Regions from separate parts of the Vibrio hippocampi genome, predicted to be linked through region 1. Evidence: predicted binding sites of a transcription regulator. Region 1 holds the regulator's gene; the other holds the start of a gene.
The links. The regulator MetJ, encoded in region 1, represses methionine synthesis genes. The targets are predictions, from matches to a motif close to TTAGACNTNTANANGTCTAA.
Positions count from the first base shown of each region.

Region 2: a site for MetJ is predicted at 5,039-5,058, ahead of metA (homoserine O-acetyltransferase MetA). Genes of this name have one in related genera too.

Region 1 is NZ_CAKLCM010000002.1:2,252,429-2,259,881, forward strand. It holds gene L9Q39_RS12450 (PadR family transcriptional regulator) at 1-317, shown strand, start outside; gene metF (methylenetetrahydrofolate reductase) at 412-1,308, opposite strand; gene L9Q39_RS12460 (bifunctional aspartate kinase/homoserine dehydrogenase II) at 1,647-4,058, opposite strand; gene L9Q39_RS12465 (O-succinylhomoserine (thiol)-lyase) at 4,067-5,236, opposite strand; gene metJ (met regulon transcriptional regulator MetJ) at 5,535-5,855, shown strand; gene L9Q39_RS12475 (malic enzyme-like NAD(P)-binding protein) at 5,979-7,238, opposite strand.
Region 2 is NZ_CAKLCM010000002.1:750,004-757,456, forward strand. It holds gene pstC (phosphate ABC transporter permease subunit PstC) at 1-441, opposite strand, end outside; gene L9Q39_RS05845 (PstS family phosphate ABC transporter substrate-binding protein) at 511-1,551, opposite strand; gene L9Q39_RS05850 (methyl-accepting chemotaxis protein) at 2,003-4,006, shown strand; gene metA (homoserine O-acetyltransferase MetA) at 4,071-5,012, opposite strand; gene L9Q39_RS05860 (AAA family ATPase) at 5,188-5,559, shown strand; gene L9Q39_RS05865 (DUF3859 domain-containing protein) at 5,608-6,045, shown strand; gene L9Q39_RS05870 (ribosome recycling factor family protein) at 6,024-6,371, shown strand; gene L9Q39_RS05875 (M20/M25/M40 family metallo-hydrolase) at 6,440-7,453, opposite strand, start outside.

The DNA of each region.
Region 1 (7,453 bases):
GGCGCGTCGCGCTGAGTCAGTGGTTTGAGCAGGCAACTGTCCACCCGACAGTGCGTGACGAGTTTGCAGCAAAACTAGCCGCTTGTGCGGTTCAACCCTCTGCAGCATTTCGTATTCAGCTTGAAGCGTTGATTGAAGAATCAAAACGCTTAGTTGCCCACTACAAAGAGATTGAAGCGGCGTACTACGCAACCCCTAACACATTGACTAAGCCACAGCGTCTTGAGCGCCTAACCCTTCGTAGAAACATTTTTTCGAGACAGGCTTGGATTGATTGGGCAGAAGAGTCGCTTGCTGAACTAGAAGCGATCAACTAACCCTTATTCTTCCAATCATAAAAAAACCTCTCAACGCAATGCGTGAGAGGTTTTTGTTTTTTAACGAACCGATTTTCGTAACAGACTGAATTGCTTAAACCGCGACGTTCGGTCTCACTCCAAGAGTATGACAAAGCGCGTAAGTCATTTCAGCGCGGTTAAGAGTATAGAAGTGGAAATCTTTCACTCCCTCTCGACTTAATACTCGCACCATATCAATCGCTTGGCTGGCACCGACTAACTGACGTGTCGTTGGGTCATCATCTAGACCCTCAAACTGTTTCTGCATCCAACCGGGCACTTTAACGTTATTCATGGCAGCAAAACGAGAGGCCTGCTTAAAGTTTGTCACCGGTAAAATACCCGGTACGATTTCAACATCAATGCCCGCTGCCACACAGCGATCTCTAAACCGCAGATAAGACTCAACATCAAAGAAGAACTGAGTGATAGCACGGTTCGCGCCTGCATCAACTTTACGTTTAAGATTGAGTAAGTCAGCCTGGGCACTTTTAGCTTCAGGGTGAACCTCTGGAAACGCAGCGACTGAAATATCGAAATCGTGGCGTGACTTAAGCAGTTCCACCAAATCAGAGGCATACATATCTGGTGCGCCGCCGCCCTCTGGAATATCACCACGTAACGCAACAATGCTTTCAATACCATTGCTCCAATAATCATCGGCAATGGTAATCAACTCCTCTCGAGAGGCGTCAATACAAGTCAGGTGTGGAGCAGCAATCAGCCCAGTCTCTGATTTGATCTCTTTAATAATGGAGTGAGTTCTATCACGCTCGCCCGAATTAGCGCCGTAAGTGACTGAAACAAACTTGGGCTGTAATGTTTTTAAACGATGAACCGACTTCCACAAGGTTTCTTCCATTGTCGGCGTGCTCGGCGGGAAAAACTCAAACGAAACATTAATATCGTCCGATAACTCAGCGATATTCTGGTTGAGTGCATCAATATGTCCTGCGTGTGTGTATCCCATGGTTATCTCCCTATCACACTAAAGCCTGGTCAATCCTTTGGCTTAAACCTGTCTGTTTTTGTGGTTGGTCTTTTTCAACGTAATTATGTTTTCTGCATCAATGACTTTTAATGTAGATAATTGTGAACGTAAGTACTTTGAACGTAATGTTGTGTATTACTGCTTTTGTTATTTTCGACGTTTAGACGTCTATATGTCTACAGAATGACGGGGACGCGGTTTAAAGTCAATAGACAATTGATGATTTTTTCGCTCATAGATGATGGATGTAAAGCGCATTAAAAAAGCGCCTTGTTTGGGATTTCGCTAAATCCGTAACAAAGGCGCTTAATCAATGGTTAGAATAAGCTGGATAACAGGTTCAAATCCGATTGAATTGCCCCTGCCGTCACCTCGCGACCGGCACCGGGTCCCCTGATCACCAGCGGATTATCTTTGTACCATGCACTTTCAATCGCGAATATGTTGTCACAAGGCAGCAAGTTTGCCAACGCGTGCTCTTTTGACAAGGCTTCAATACCCACTCTTGCTTTACCGTATTTATCAAGGCGAGCAACATAGCGCAGCACCTTGTCTTCTCGCTTGGCTTTATCCAACCGTTCTTGAAGTTGCTCGCTCAATAAAGCCGCTTGGTCAAAAAATTCGTCCAGTGATAGATGCTTCAGCTCCGCTGGCACCAAAGACTCAACCGTCACCGATGTTGGCTCAATATTCACGCCCGACTCTCTAGCAAGAATCACCAATTTTCTCATCACATCTGAGCCATCAAGATCCAAACGTGGATCGGGTTCAGTCAGACCTTGCTGCCAAGCTAGATCAACCAACTCACTGAATGGCACACTGCCATCGAACTGCTGGAATAACCAAGACAAAGTGCCAGAGAAAATGCCTGATAGCGCGGTGATCTCATCGCCACTCTCTTTTAAGTCTCGCACCGTGTGGTTGATCGGTAATCCAGCCCCCACGGTGGCGTTGTAAAGCCACTGACGCCCAGTTTTGGCAAACGCATCCTGCACCGCATGGTAAATATCACTCGGCGCAGATCCCGCTACCTTATTCGCCGATATCAGATGCATACCACTTTCCGCGATATCGATATATCGTTCAGAAAGTGCTTTGCTTGCCGTGACATCCAGCACCACAACTTCATCGTAGCCCTGCAAGCTCGCCAGTTGACTTAACCACTCATCGCCTTGATACGCCACTGCTTCGTCACTGTATCTATCCAGAGCGGTCTGCTCATCCAACCCATTAGGATCGAGCCAAAGCTTTTGGCTATCGACAATGGCGACCAAGTCAAAACTCATGCCGCGGCGTTTTTCAATCTCAGACTTTTGTCGCTTGAACAGCTCCAACCAACTTGAACCTATATTGCCCTTTCCACATAAAGCAATGGCAACACGCTTATGGGCTTGGAACAGCTGAGTATGCAGCGACTTCACCAAGCCACTAAGCTCAGTGGTACGCAGAAGCGCAACCAGACTCAGTCCAGATTCACTCTCAAAGAAGAATTCCGTCGGTGCATTTTTTAACTGTTGATAGAAGCCAAAACAGTGGTTGGCATTCTTGGTCACTCCCGCACCAACGGCTGCCAGCATGGAATAGCCTTCTTTCAGGCGGATCTCCGCCGTCACGGCTGAATCTTGTAGCTGTTCGAGCACGCCAGACGCGATCTCGGTGGTATAAGCGAGACGAAGACGAGCCTGATCACTCTGCGCTTCAAAGGCTAAAGGTTCTAATTGGGCGCGGTATAAGCTACTGAGTACCTGCTCTTTGGCTCGTTCAAAATCATGACCGCTGGCAAAACTCAGCTCAATCAGTAGCACCTCATCGAGAGAGGTTATAATTTTTGCACCCCGCCCAGAGACTAACACGCGCTCGATACGTGTCGAGCCAGACTCTGGCTGATAACTGCAGCGTAAGCTCAAATCCATCGCACTTTGCGCCACTGGTTGTAGCGTTCGACTATGCAACACCGGAGCCGCTAGTCTTGCTAATTCGCTCGCTTCATCCAGTCGCAACAGGGGCAGCAAGCAAGCATCATTCACTAGTCTTGGATCCGCGCTATAAACACCCGCCACGTCACTCCAAATTGTGACGATATCCACCTCGGCCAATGCGCCAATCACGGTTGCTGAGTAATCCGAACCATTTCGCCCCAGCAGTACAGTGTCACCTTGAGTGCTTTGTGCCATAAAGCCGGTAATCACCACTCGGTGGTGTTGATGCTGTGCCAACATCTCTTTGATTAATGGATAGGATTGTGCACGATCCACCTCAGGCTGAGTGCCGGGCTCCGCTCTTAAGAACGCTCTAGCATCTTGCGCCACGGCAGCCAGATCAGACTGACGAAGTAGAGCGGCTAACAATCGAGATGACCAGACTTCACCGTGACCCAGCACAGCCGCTCGCTCAGCCTCTGAAAGTGGTAGGGTCAGTTCACCAAGCTGAGTAAAGTCTTTACTCATCGACTCAGACAGGGCGGTGGCTTCCTCATCCTTAAGCAATTCATCCACCAAGGATAACTGAAACTGTCTAAGTTGGTGCAGATGCTCATGAGCAAGACGCCCATCTTTACTCAGCGCATCAAGAAATTGAATGAGTCGATTGGTGGTTTTGCCTGCCGCAGAGACCACCACTAGATCTTCACAGTGTGAATAATCGCGTAAAATCGCGGCTACGCGACGATAGCACTCAGGATCGGCTAAGCTACTACCACCAAATTTATGCAGCTGCCTTTTCGTATTCATCTTGTTATTCACCCTTGGTAACGATGCGTTTTAGCAAACGCTTGTTGTAAATCGGCAATCAAATCTTGGGCATCTTCAAGACCCACAGACAAACGCAGCAATTGTTGTGAGACACCCGCCTTTGCCAGCGCTTCCTCTCCCATCGCTCGATGTGTCATCGAGGCTGGATGACAGATAAGGCTTTCCACTCCTCCCAGAGACTCAGCAAGGGAAAACAAGGACAACTCACCCACAAAGTACTTAAGCTGATCAAAGCTGCCCGCAAACTCAAAACTGAGCATGGAACCAAAACCCGATTGCTGCTTCTTGGCAATCTCGTGCCCTGGGTGTTCAGGTAGGCTTGGGTGATAAATCGTTTTAACTAAAGACTGCGTCGTGAGGAATTTAAGGATCTCCAGTGAGCTCTCTTCATGGACTCGCATACGCGCCCCCAAAGTACGCAGTCCTCTTAGGGTCATATAGCTATCAAACGGTGTGCCGGTTGCACCGATACAGTTGCCCCACCAAGCCAGTTCTTCGGCATCTTGTGCTGACTTCGCAATAATCACTCCACCGATCACGTCTGAGTGTCCATTGATGAACTTAGTGGTTGAGTGGATAACAAAATCAGCCCCCAGCTCTAACGGCTTTTGATAGATAGGCGTTAAAAAGGTGTTGTCTACCGCCACCATGGCACCGATCGCTTTTGCTTTTTGGCAAATTTTTTCAATATCCACCACGCGTACTAGAGGATTTGATGGGGTTTCCAACAGAATCAACTTGGGCTTCTGTGCCAACGCTTGGTCCAATGCGGCTTCATCCACTTGATCAACAAAGTTAACCTTGAAGTCACCCTTATTTGCTCGTGTATTGAAAAGGCGGAAAGTACCACCGTAGCAATCATGCGGCGCTACAATCAGATCATCGGGACCTAAAAATGTCGACACCCAAAGGTTTAGAGCTGAGGTACCACAGTTAGTGATCACTGCGCCTTCACCGGATTCTAACTCACTCAGCGCTTGCTCGAGTAATCCTCGGTTTGGGTTTCCTGAGCGGGTATAGTCGTAATTTGGCACTTCCCCAAAGGCAGGAAAACCATAGTTGGTTGAGAGGTAAATAGGGGGAACAACAGCATGGTGTTGAGTGTCAGACTCGATACCTGTGCGTACGGCAATTGTAGACGGCTTCCGATCGCTCATAGAAAAATCCTTTATCAAACGCGATTAATGAAAATTAGTATACCCAAGTCAAACTGTGATACTAGGCTTGTTGCCTAACAATCGTCAGTAATTTTGACCTTACAGATTTTCATCGAACTGCTGCGCAAAATATCGAAAGCGCAACAGTCCATAAAAGTAGAATGGGTTCACTTTACCATTACGAAAAAAGACGTCAACACTTCTAGACGTCTATAAGGCTTTGCATATGGCAGTAAATGCCGCTAAAATTGCGCCATTGTGAATTACTCTATTTCAAACAGTGGAACGAAGGTACGCTATGGCAGACTGGAACGGTGAATACATCAGCCCTTACGCAGAGCATGGTAAAAAGAGCGAGCAAGTAAAGAAAATCACGGTATCCATTCCGTTAAAGGTGCTTAAAGTACTGACCGATGAACGCACTCGCCGCCAGATCAACAACCTGCGCCACGCGACCAACAGCGAACTGCTTTGCGAAGCGTTCCTGCACGCGTATACCGGTCAACCCTTACCCACCGATGAAGACCTAAGAAAAGACCGTCCAGACGACATCCCAACCGAAGCCAAACAGCTAATGACGGAGATGGGTATTGAGTTTGAAGCCTTCGATGAAGAGTAAGAGATAAGATTCTAGGTTTTAGGCCCTAGGTCCTAGAATCTAGGTCCCGTCTACTTTCACGGGACCATATCACCCTAGCACCTATCACCTAGCACCTAGCACCTAGCACCTATTTAGTTTAGTTTAAACCATATAACTCTCAGGCAACTCAATCCTCGCCACCCCAGACTCAACCGCAGCCAACGCTACCGCTTTCGCGACACGAGGTAATAGACGCGGGTCCATGGGTTTAGGGATAATATAATCATTACCAAAACTAAGGCTTTCAACGCCCGCCGCATGTAAAACGGCTTCTGGTACTTCTTCTTTTGCTAACTGACGAATTGCTTCAACCGCGGCTAATTTCATCTCATCATTAATTTCGCTGGCACGCACATCTAATGCACCACGGAAAATAAATGGGAAGCAGAGTACGTTATTCACTTGGTTTGGATAATCAGAGCGACCTGTACCCATGATCAAATCATCTCGAACTTGGTAAGCCAACTCCGGTTTAATCTCGGGATCTGGATTAGAGCATGCAAAAACCACTGGCTTATCAGCCATCAGCTTTAATGCGTCCGCAGGCAGTAAGTCTGGACCAGACACACCCAAGAAAAGATCCGCACCTTCAATCACATCTTCCAAGGTGCGTTTGTCAGTGTTATTGGCAAACAGTGCTTTATATTCATTCAGATCATCACGGCGAGTATGGATCACGCCCTTACGATCCAGCATGTAGATCTTCTCACGCATTGCGCCGCATTTGATCAACAATTCCATACAAGCAATCGCCGCAGCACCTGCACCCAAGCAGACGATGGTCGCCTCTTTTAGCTCTTTGCCTTGTAGTTCAAGGGCATTCAGCATCCCCGCTGCGGTTACAATCGCTGTACCGTGCTGATCATCATGGAATACTGGTACATCGCAACGCTCGATAAGACGTTTCTCAATTTCAAAGCAATCCGGCGCTTTAATATCTTCTAAGTTGATGCCACCAAAAGTGTCAGAAATATTGGCTACAGTGTCAACAAACTCATCGATAGTGCGGTGCTTCACTTCTATGTCGATAGAATCCAATCCTGCAAAACGCTTAAACAACAACGCCTTGCCTTCCATAACCGGTTTTGACGCTAAGGGTCCCAAGTTACCCAAACCTAAAATAGCGGTCCCGTTTGAGATCACGGCGACCATATTGCCTTTCGCGGTGTACTTATAAACGTTGTCCGCACTTTGCGCTATTTCACGCACGGGCTCTGCAACGCCTGGGCTATACGCAAGCGCAAGATCTTTGGCTGAGTTAGCCGGTTTGGTCAGTGCGACTTCAATTTTTCCAGGAACAGGATGGGCATGGTAATCAAGAGCTTGCTGGCGAAACTCGTTGATCAGATTGTCATCAGACATAGTGTGTAACCTTACTGTGAGTCGTTTTAATAACTATTAATTAAAACATCACATACTACCCAGATCACACAAATTGAAAAGAGGCATCGTGAATTTAATCACACTGGCAGGAGCAGTCATCTAATAAAGTGACTATACCCAAGTTACCTCAAGATGCAGAGTTCAGAAGTAACTTGGGTATATATTTTAAGGGCAAGCTTGAACGGATATAACGC
Region 2 (7,453 bases), 1.5 Mb from region 1:
TTTTAAACCGATCACTAGACCAATTAAGGAGAGTGCTACCAGAGAGGCGAAACGGATATTGTTTCCAGTGAAAATGACACTTCGATAATAATAAGAAGCATCGTTTAACCAATCTTGGTCCGTGGCAGTGATGCCCGAAGCCACGTGTTTGATTTGACTATAAAGTAGCGAAGGATCGGTACCGCTGGATAATATTCCATTGGGTACTCTAGCCATCACCATAGTTTCTACAATATAGGGATAAAACAGACTCCAAATAGCAAAGATAAGTAACGCTGGAATGGCTGAAATAATCGCGGCAAGCGTTGCATAATAGGAAGGTCTGGAGTGAAGGTATCTTAATCCACCATTTGAATTTGCTATTTGCACTGTTCGACTCTTGGCTAGAAAATACGCTAGCGAAGAGATGCAGAGCAAGGAAAGCATTAGCAAAGAATTCATAAAGCCTCTAAAAATCACGACGGGGCAACCTATAAAATAAATAGGTACCCCGTAAAATCTACCAACAAATTATAGGTTTGGTGTTAGCTCAGTACCGGCAGCACGAACCATTTTCCAATCTGTTTGTGGTAGAGGAATGAGGCCACGATCAGTCAGGTAACCTTCTTCACCGATAGCTTGCTCAGAAGTGAACGCTGCTACGTATTCCTTAAGACCTGGGATAGTGTCTTTGTGATCTTCTTTAACGTAGAAGTATAGAGAGCGAGAAACAGGGTAATCACCGCTACCAATTGCTTCAAACGTTGGCTCTACACCGTTGATGATAGAAGCCTGAACCTTGTCAGCATTCTCTTCTAGGAATGAGTAACCAAATACACCTAGCGCATTAGGGTTAGCCGCAAGCTTTTGCACGATTAGGTTATCGTTTTCACCCGCTTCGATGTAGCCACCGTCTTCACGTACAGAGTGACAAACTGCTTTGTACTTGCTCTTGTCGCTCTTTTTAAGTGCAGCGATTTGTGGGAATTTCTTACAGCCACCTTCAAGCGCTAGCTCTGCGAATGCGTCACGAGTTCCTGACGTTGGCGGTGGACCAAGCACTTCAATCTTGATAGCAGGAAGCGCAGGGTTTACTTCGTTCCAAGTTTTGTATGGGTTTTCAACTAGGTTACCGTTCGCATCCGGAACTGTTTTTGCTACGCCTTTATAAACATCTTCAAGGCTAAGCTTAAATTGAGTGGCATCTTTAGAGTTAGCTAGAACGATACCGTCATAACCAATCTTGATCTCAACAATATCTTTCACGCCGTTTTTAGCGCAAAGCTCGACTTCTGAAGATTTGATCTTACGTGAAGCGTTAGTGATGTCTGGTGTGTTTTCACCAATGCCAGCACAGAAAAGCTTTAGACCACCGCCTGAACCTGTCGATTCGATCTTAGGTACAGAGAAAGACGTAGTGCGACCGAATCGCTCCGCAACTACGGTTGCGAATGGGAACACGGTAGATGAACCAACAATACTGATGTAGTCGCGAGATGCCGCGTTTACAACGCTTGATGAAGCCATTGTTAATGCAACTGTTGTAGTAGCAACGAGCGCTTTAATTTTCACATCAACCTCCAAGTTGACAATTTCGTTAATACTGTCCGCGTCAATGCGGACTTAAATTAAAGTTCGATTGGTTAATTGAACGAGTGTTATTTCAACAGCGAAATGTGACATAGAGGAGACATGGATATTATAGATTTATTACAAATAGTTACATTTGTGCCTATTTAAGATAGGGAAAAACTAAGGCGATTTCAAAGCCAAGCATTGAACATTGAGAAAACATATTGAGTCGTGTGGATAGATGATTTTTCTTTTTGTTTCTGGTGGTTAGAAAGCATCATGCCTGTTTGCTTGCAAAGCAATATAGAGTGAAGATTCATAAAAAAGTCACAAATCTCATTTAAATTTAGTAAAAAAGTTTAATTGACAGTTTGCATATCTAATAGACGAGCTGTTGATTATTACCAATAAATTAAACCTTAAAATAAACACTATAAGTATGAGGTTAATAATGTACTTATCTATTATCCAGCGGATTGTGATTGGCTTTTCTGTTGTTATTGTATTTGTCGTTTCGATTAGTGGTTCTGCTTATTTTAGTCAGTTAAATATGGCGAATCAGCTTGATATTACTTCGATTAAAATGACGAATTTGCTCGCCAGTTCGAACCACTTGGTGCAGAACCTACAAAATCTTAATCGTTCGGTTCTTGTACACGCTAACACTGATGATCCACAGATGAGAATCGAACTTGAGGATGAGTTTCTGCTGGAGAAAAAGCGCTACTTAGAAAATTATGGTTCATTTTTCGATGAGCTTAATGCTTACCCAGAGATTCAAACCTTATTAGATGAATTAGATGGTCAGGCAAAACGTATTTTCCAAGATGCAGAAAGTCATATTGCGATTAAAAATCAACGTATTGAAGCGCGAAGTAAAACCTCTCAAGAGCTGAACGGTTTTGATGAAAAGTGGAAGTTCTTTGAACAAGATGTCGGTGATCTTGCCTATGTTGCCAAAGCCAATAAGCAGCGCACGAATAATCGCAACCTCAACTACATTATCGCGCAGGGAGTCGGGGCAGATCGCTATTTGCAAAAAATCTATGCGATGGAAGATATTGCAGATGCAGAATTAGTGCGACAAGAATTGGTGGCGCATATTGAACGCTTTAAAGATAAAGCGACGCGAGTGTCACTTTCAATGCCTGAAAGTAAAGAGAGTATCGCTTTTTATTTAGACACATTAGTGCGAGCGATTGAAAACCCGCAAGGGGTGCTACAGCAGCATTTAACTTATATCGACCTAACGGCAAAAAGTGACCATTTGTTGGGGCAGATTGCTGGGGATATGGACATTGCGATAGAAGAGTTTGAGCGGATTATTGCCGAAATTCAAACGCTAGTGAGTCGTACAGCCCAACAGGCAAAGCATGATTCGGAGCGTGCGATGTTACTCAACGGTGTGTTGGCGCTGATCTCAACGGTGATCGCCATTATTTTATCGGTGACGATAGTGCTATCAATAAAACGTCCTTTGAGTCGTATTATGCAAGCGCTAGACAAGATGACATCAGGCGATCTGACCCATCGAATTGAGACCGGCTTTCGTTCGGAGTTAGGTGCGATTGCGGTCAATGTTAACCAGCTTGGTGAGCAGTTGAGTCAGGTGATCGCACAAGTGCAGCAATCGGCGACCATGCTCAGCGGTGTTGCCAATGAAAGCCATCAATTAAGTAGTAAAACCAATGTGGATGTGGCTAAGCAACAGACGCAAACCAAAGCGATTGCCGGTTCTGTTGAGGATATGAAGCAGGCGACAGAAGAGGTCGCCAGTTCGGCAATGGAAACCAGCAAAGAAGTGGATCAAATCACTGTATTGGCGCATGGCAATATGGAAGGTATGCAGCAGAATTTGAAGTTTGTTAGTCAACTGCAAAGCTCTCTTGTCGATGCGACTCAAGTCATCCACCAACTCTCCAATGAGTCACGCCAGATTGGTGACATTCTTACCGTGATCAAATCGATTTCAGAGCAGACCAATTTGCTGGCGCTTAACGCTGCCATTGAGGCAGCTCGTGCTGGTGAACAGGGGCGCGGTTTTGCTGTGGTTGCAGATGAAGTGCGTTCATTAGCGACGCGTACCCAAAACTCCGCAGATGATATTGCTGGGATGATTGATACGCTACAAACTAAGGCAGAAACCGCGGTGGAATTGGTCGAGCAAAATCTTGAGCAAGCCGAGATTTCAGTCAATCAGAGTCATGATAGCCATCGTTCTTTAGAAACCATCGTGCAACGTCTCTCAACCATCAATCAAATGAGTCGTTCGATTGCGGATAAATCTGAGCAGCAAACGCAAACGGCGAAAGAGGTGGTGACGAGTATTGCTTACATTTCAGAGAAGGCGACACGAATCGCGGAAGAGGTGGATGAGTCGGCTCGTAATAGTGAATCGTTGAACGCGCTTTCGAGTGAGCAAACACAATTGGTGGCGCATTTCGTTATCAAATAGGGAAATTGCAAAACGTGCCACCCAAATCAAGCGCATCCTGTGTGCTTGATTTGGGTTACTTAACCTATTCATCCTTAGTGAAATTCGCTTCGCTAAATTGATCAAGGTTATAAGGTGTTTGTTGGTAAACGCAGTAGTTTAACCAGTTCGCAAACAGTAAATGCCCATGACTGCGCCAACTTGCACAAGGCTTGTTGTCGGGGTTGTTATCGGGATAGTAGTTAAGTGGAATAGCGGGCTCTAGCCCCTCTCCAAGATCGCGAACATACTCATTATGCAGCGTATGGGAGTCGTATTCAGGATGACCAGTAACAAACACATTACGCTTATCTTTAGTCGCGGCAAGGTAGACTCCGGCGACCTCTGAGGTTGCTAAGATATCGAGGTCGGTGTTCTGCTCTAAATAGTCGGCAGAAAAGTCGGCATAACGAGAGTGAGGCGCAAGAAAGCTGTCATCAAAGCCACGCAACAGAGCATGGAATGGATCATGAATATCGTGTTGGTAAACGCCCGATAGTTTTTCTTTGCGGGTACGCTTAGGTAAGTCATAAAGCAGTTTTAAACCAGCTTGCGCCGCCCAGCAGACATAGAGCGTTGACGTCACATGCTTATTGGCCCAGTTCATGATGGTTTGCAGGTGCTCCCAATAAATCACATCCTCAAACTGCACAAGACCTAACGGCGCGCCAGTAATGATCAGTCCATCAAAATTGCGTTCCTTGACCATTTCAAATTGGCGATAAAAGTTATCAAGGTGCTCTGTCGGGGTGTTTTTACTCGGGCGATTGTCAATGCGCAGCAGTTCGATATCCACTTGCAGCGGGCTATTGGATAACAGGCGTAAGAACTGAGTTTCGGTCTCAATTTTTTTCGGCATTAAATTGAGGATCAGCACTTTAAGTGGACGAATTTCCTGTGAAGAAGCACGAGACTCGGACATGACAAAGATGTTTTCATGGCGCAATACATCCGATGCAGGCAGTTGATCTGGAATCTTAATCGGCACAGCTTTCTCCCTAAGCTAATGGTCGTCTGGATGGCTATACTTCTAAAACTACCGCAAATTTTGTCGAATGTCGATAGTAATTAAACGCAAAGTGACACTCAGTGAGTATGGCTTGTTTCTTAGTGTTTTGTTCGGTACTCTGCGCCAAGAATCATAACTGGCAGGATAGAGTTCGGTGGCGAAGTTAACCCTTATTCGAGGTTTACCCGGTTCAGGTAAATCAACATTGGCGAAGACTCTTTCAGGGCATCATCTTGAAGCCGATATGTTCTTTGTCGATCAGCAAGGGGAATATCAGTTTGACCTAGAGAGGTTGCCAGCGGCGCATCTTTGGTGCCAGCAACAGACAGAACGATTACTGGCTGAGGGCAAGGATGTGGTGGTATCGAATACCTTTGTGCGTCGGTGGGAAATGAAACCCTACCAACAGTTGGCAACCAAGTACCGTGCCGAGTTGCAAGTCGTGGTTTGCAGCGGAAATTACCCCAATGTTCATGGTGTCAGCACGACAACCATTGAAAAGATGCGTCGACGCTGGCAATCATAAAATCGGGCAGTTAAATCACATGCAGTCAATAGAGAGAGAATCAATAATATGGCAAGACGTTCAGCGGTGGTCGAAATTGTCTCCTACGGTGTGTATGACACTTGGGATTCAGGATCGAAAGATCTGCCGAAAATCCAGCAGTTCACCACACAAATTGCCGCGGAGCCTCAAATAGAGTTCGGTTTTATCGTCAATATTAAGAAAGCCAAAGGCGAACGTCTGCGTTATTGCATCACACATCCGGGCATTATCAATAAAAAAGGGCAAACCCTCGCACCTTTTGATGGTGAGGTGCATGTTGGTAGTAACGATTGGGACTTTTATTTGGGTGATACCATCCAACTACTGCATCCGATTGATGGCTTAGAAAGCAATCTAGGCGAGTGGCATATGACGATGGAAATCAATGGTCGAGTCGTTGCCGAGAAAACCTTTAAAGTGGTGGCAAAGGATCAAGGTCAGTTTTGGAAACAGAGAGGCTTTTAATTCAGCTCAATAGCTTTGTTCATCGGGTCGATAACAAAGCCGAAATCATTCAACTGGCGGCACAACACGGTTGTGTGCTTAAGCGTATTCGTCGCTCGCGTCATTGGCAGATTTCAGGAGGGTTAGATCAATTACGTCTCTTTTCCAGCGCGATTACTGTCCCTTGGATCAGCGCCAAAATAGAACAAGCGTGTGAGCCATTTAAACCCGCCGTGACCGAGATATTAGAACGCAATCCCGATATATCTGTGATGGAGTTGGTACAACAGTCCGGTTGCACTGTGGCTGAGGCGCGGGCTGCTATTGATGAACATGAAGGATTTTAACGGCTGCGTATCAAGCAACAGCCGTTAATTCAAAACTCAAAGCACAGGACTTGCCTGCGCATTTGTGATTACTTGCTGCTGGTGTAACGAACGATAAAGTCAGTAATGGCGACCATATCGTCTACCGCGATGTACTCTTCAGTGGTGTGTACTTTCGCCATCCCTGTGGATAGGTTTAGCGTTGGTAGGCCGTTCGCATTGAAGTTGTTGGCATCACTGCCGCCGCCAGTATGTTTGGTTTGAGCCACAATACCCATATCCGCAAATACCGCTTTGACTTCAACAACCGCAGGATGATCGTCAGCAATCACAAAGGCGTTATAAGCACGGTGACAGTCGATCTCCACCTTAGCGCCAAACTTGTCTGCTGATGCTTGCAGCGTTTCAACCATATGAGACACTTGCTTGGTGAGCTTTGCTTCATTGAGAGAGCGGGTTTCAGCTACAATCTTGATTTCTGGCATCACGATATTGGTCGCTTGACCACCCGAAACGATACCAATGTTAGCCGTGGTTTCTTCATCAATGCGCAGCAGTTTCATGTTAGAAATCGCGTCAGCGGCAACCATAGCTGCGCTGATCCCCTCTTCAGGAGCAAGCCCCGCATGAGCTGGACGACCGATAATCGTCGCTTCAATGTGTTCTTGACCCGGTGCGCCAGTCACAATCGTGCCGATAGCACCACCGGTATCAAGCACAATCGCTTTATCTGATTGGATATAGGACATATCGAAGAATTCTGAACCATACAGACCACCTTCTTCATGAACGGTAAACGCCACCTCAATGGTTTTGTGCGCGGTGTTGTTTTCTTGAAGACAACGTACTGCCTCAATCACTGCCGCAATGCCAGATTTATCATCACCGCCAAGGATGGTATTGCCTTTAGAACGAATAATGCCGTCTTCAATAATGGGTTCAATACCAATGCCCGGTGTTACTGTGTCCATATGCGCACTGAATACAATGCTACCCTCAAGCTCGCCGTCAAGACGACCATAGACGTTAAAACCGTTGGTGTATTTTTCTGGAACCGGTAGTTTGCTGACGGCAAAACCGAGCTCGCCGAGTTGTTCACATAA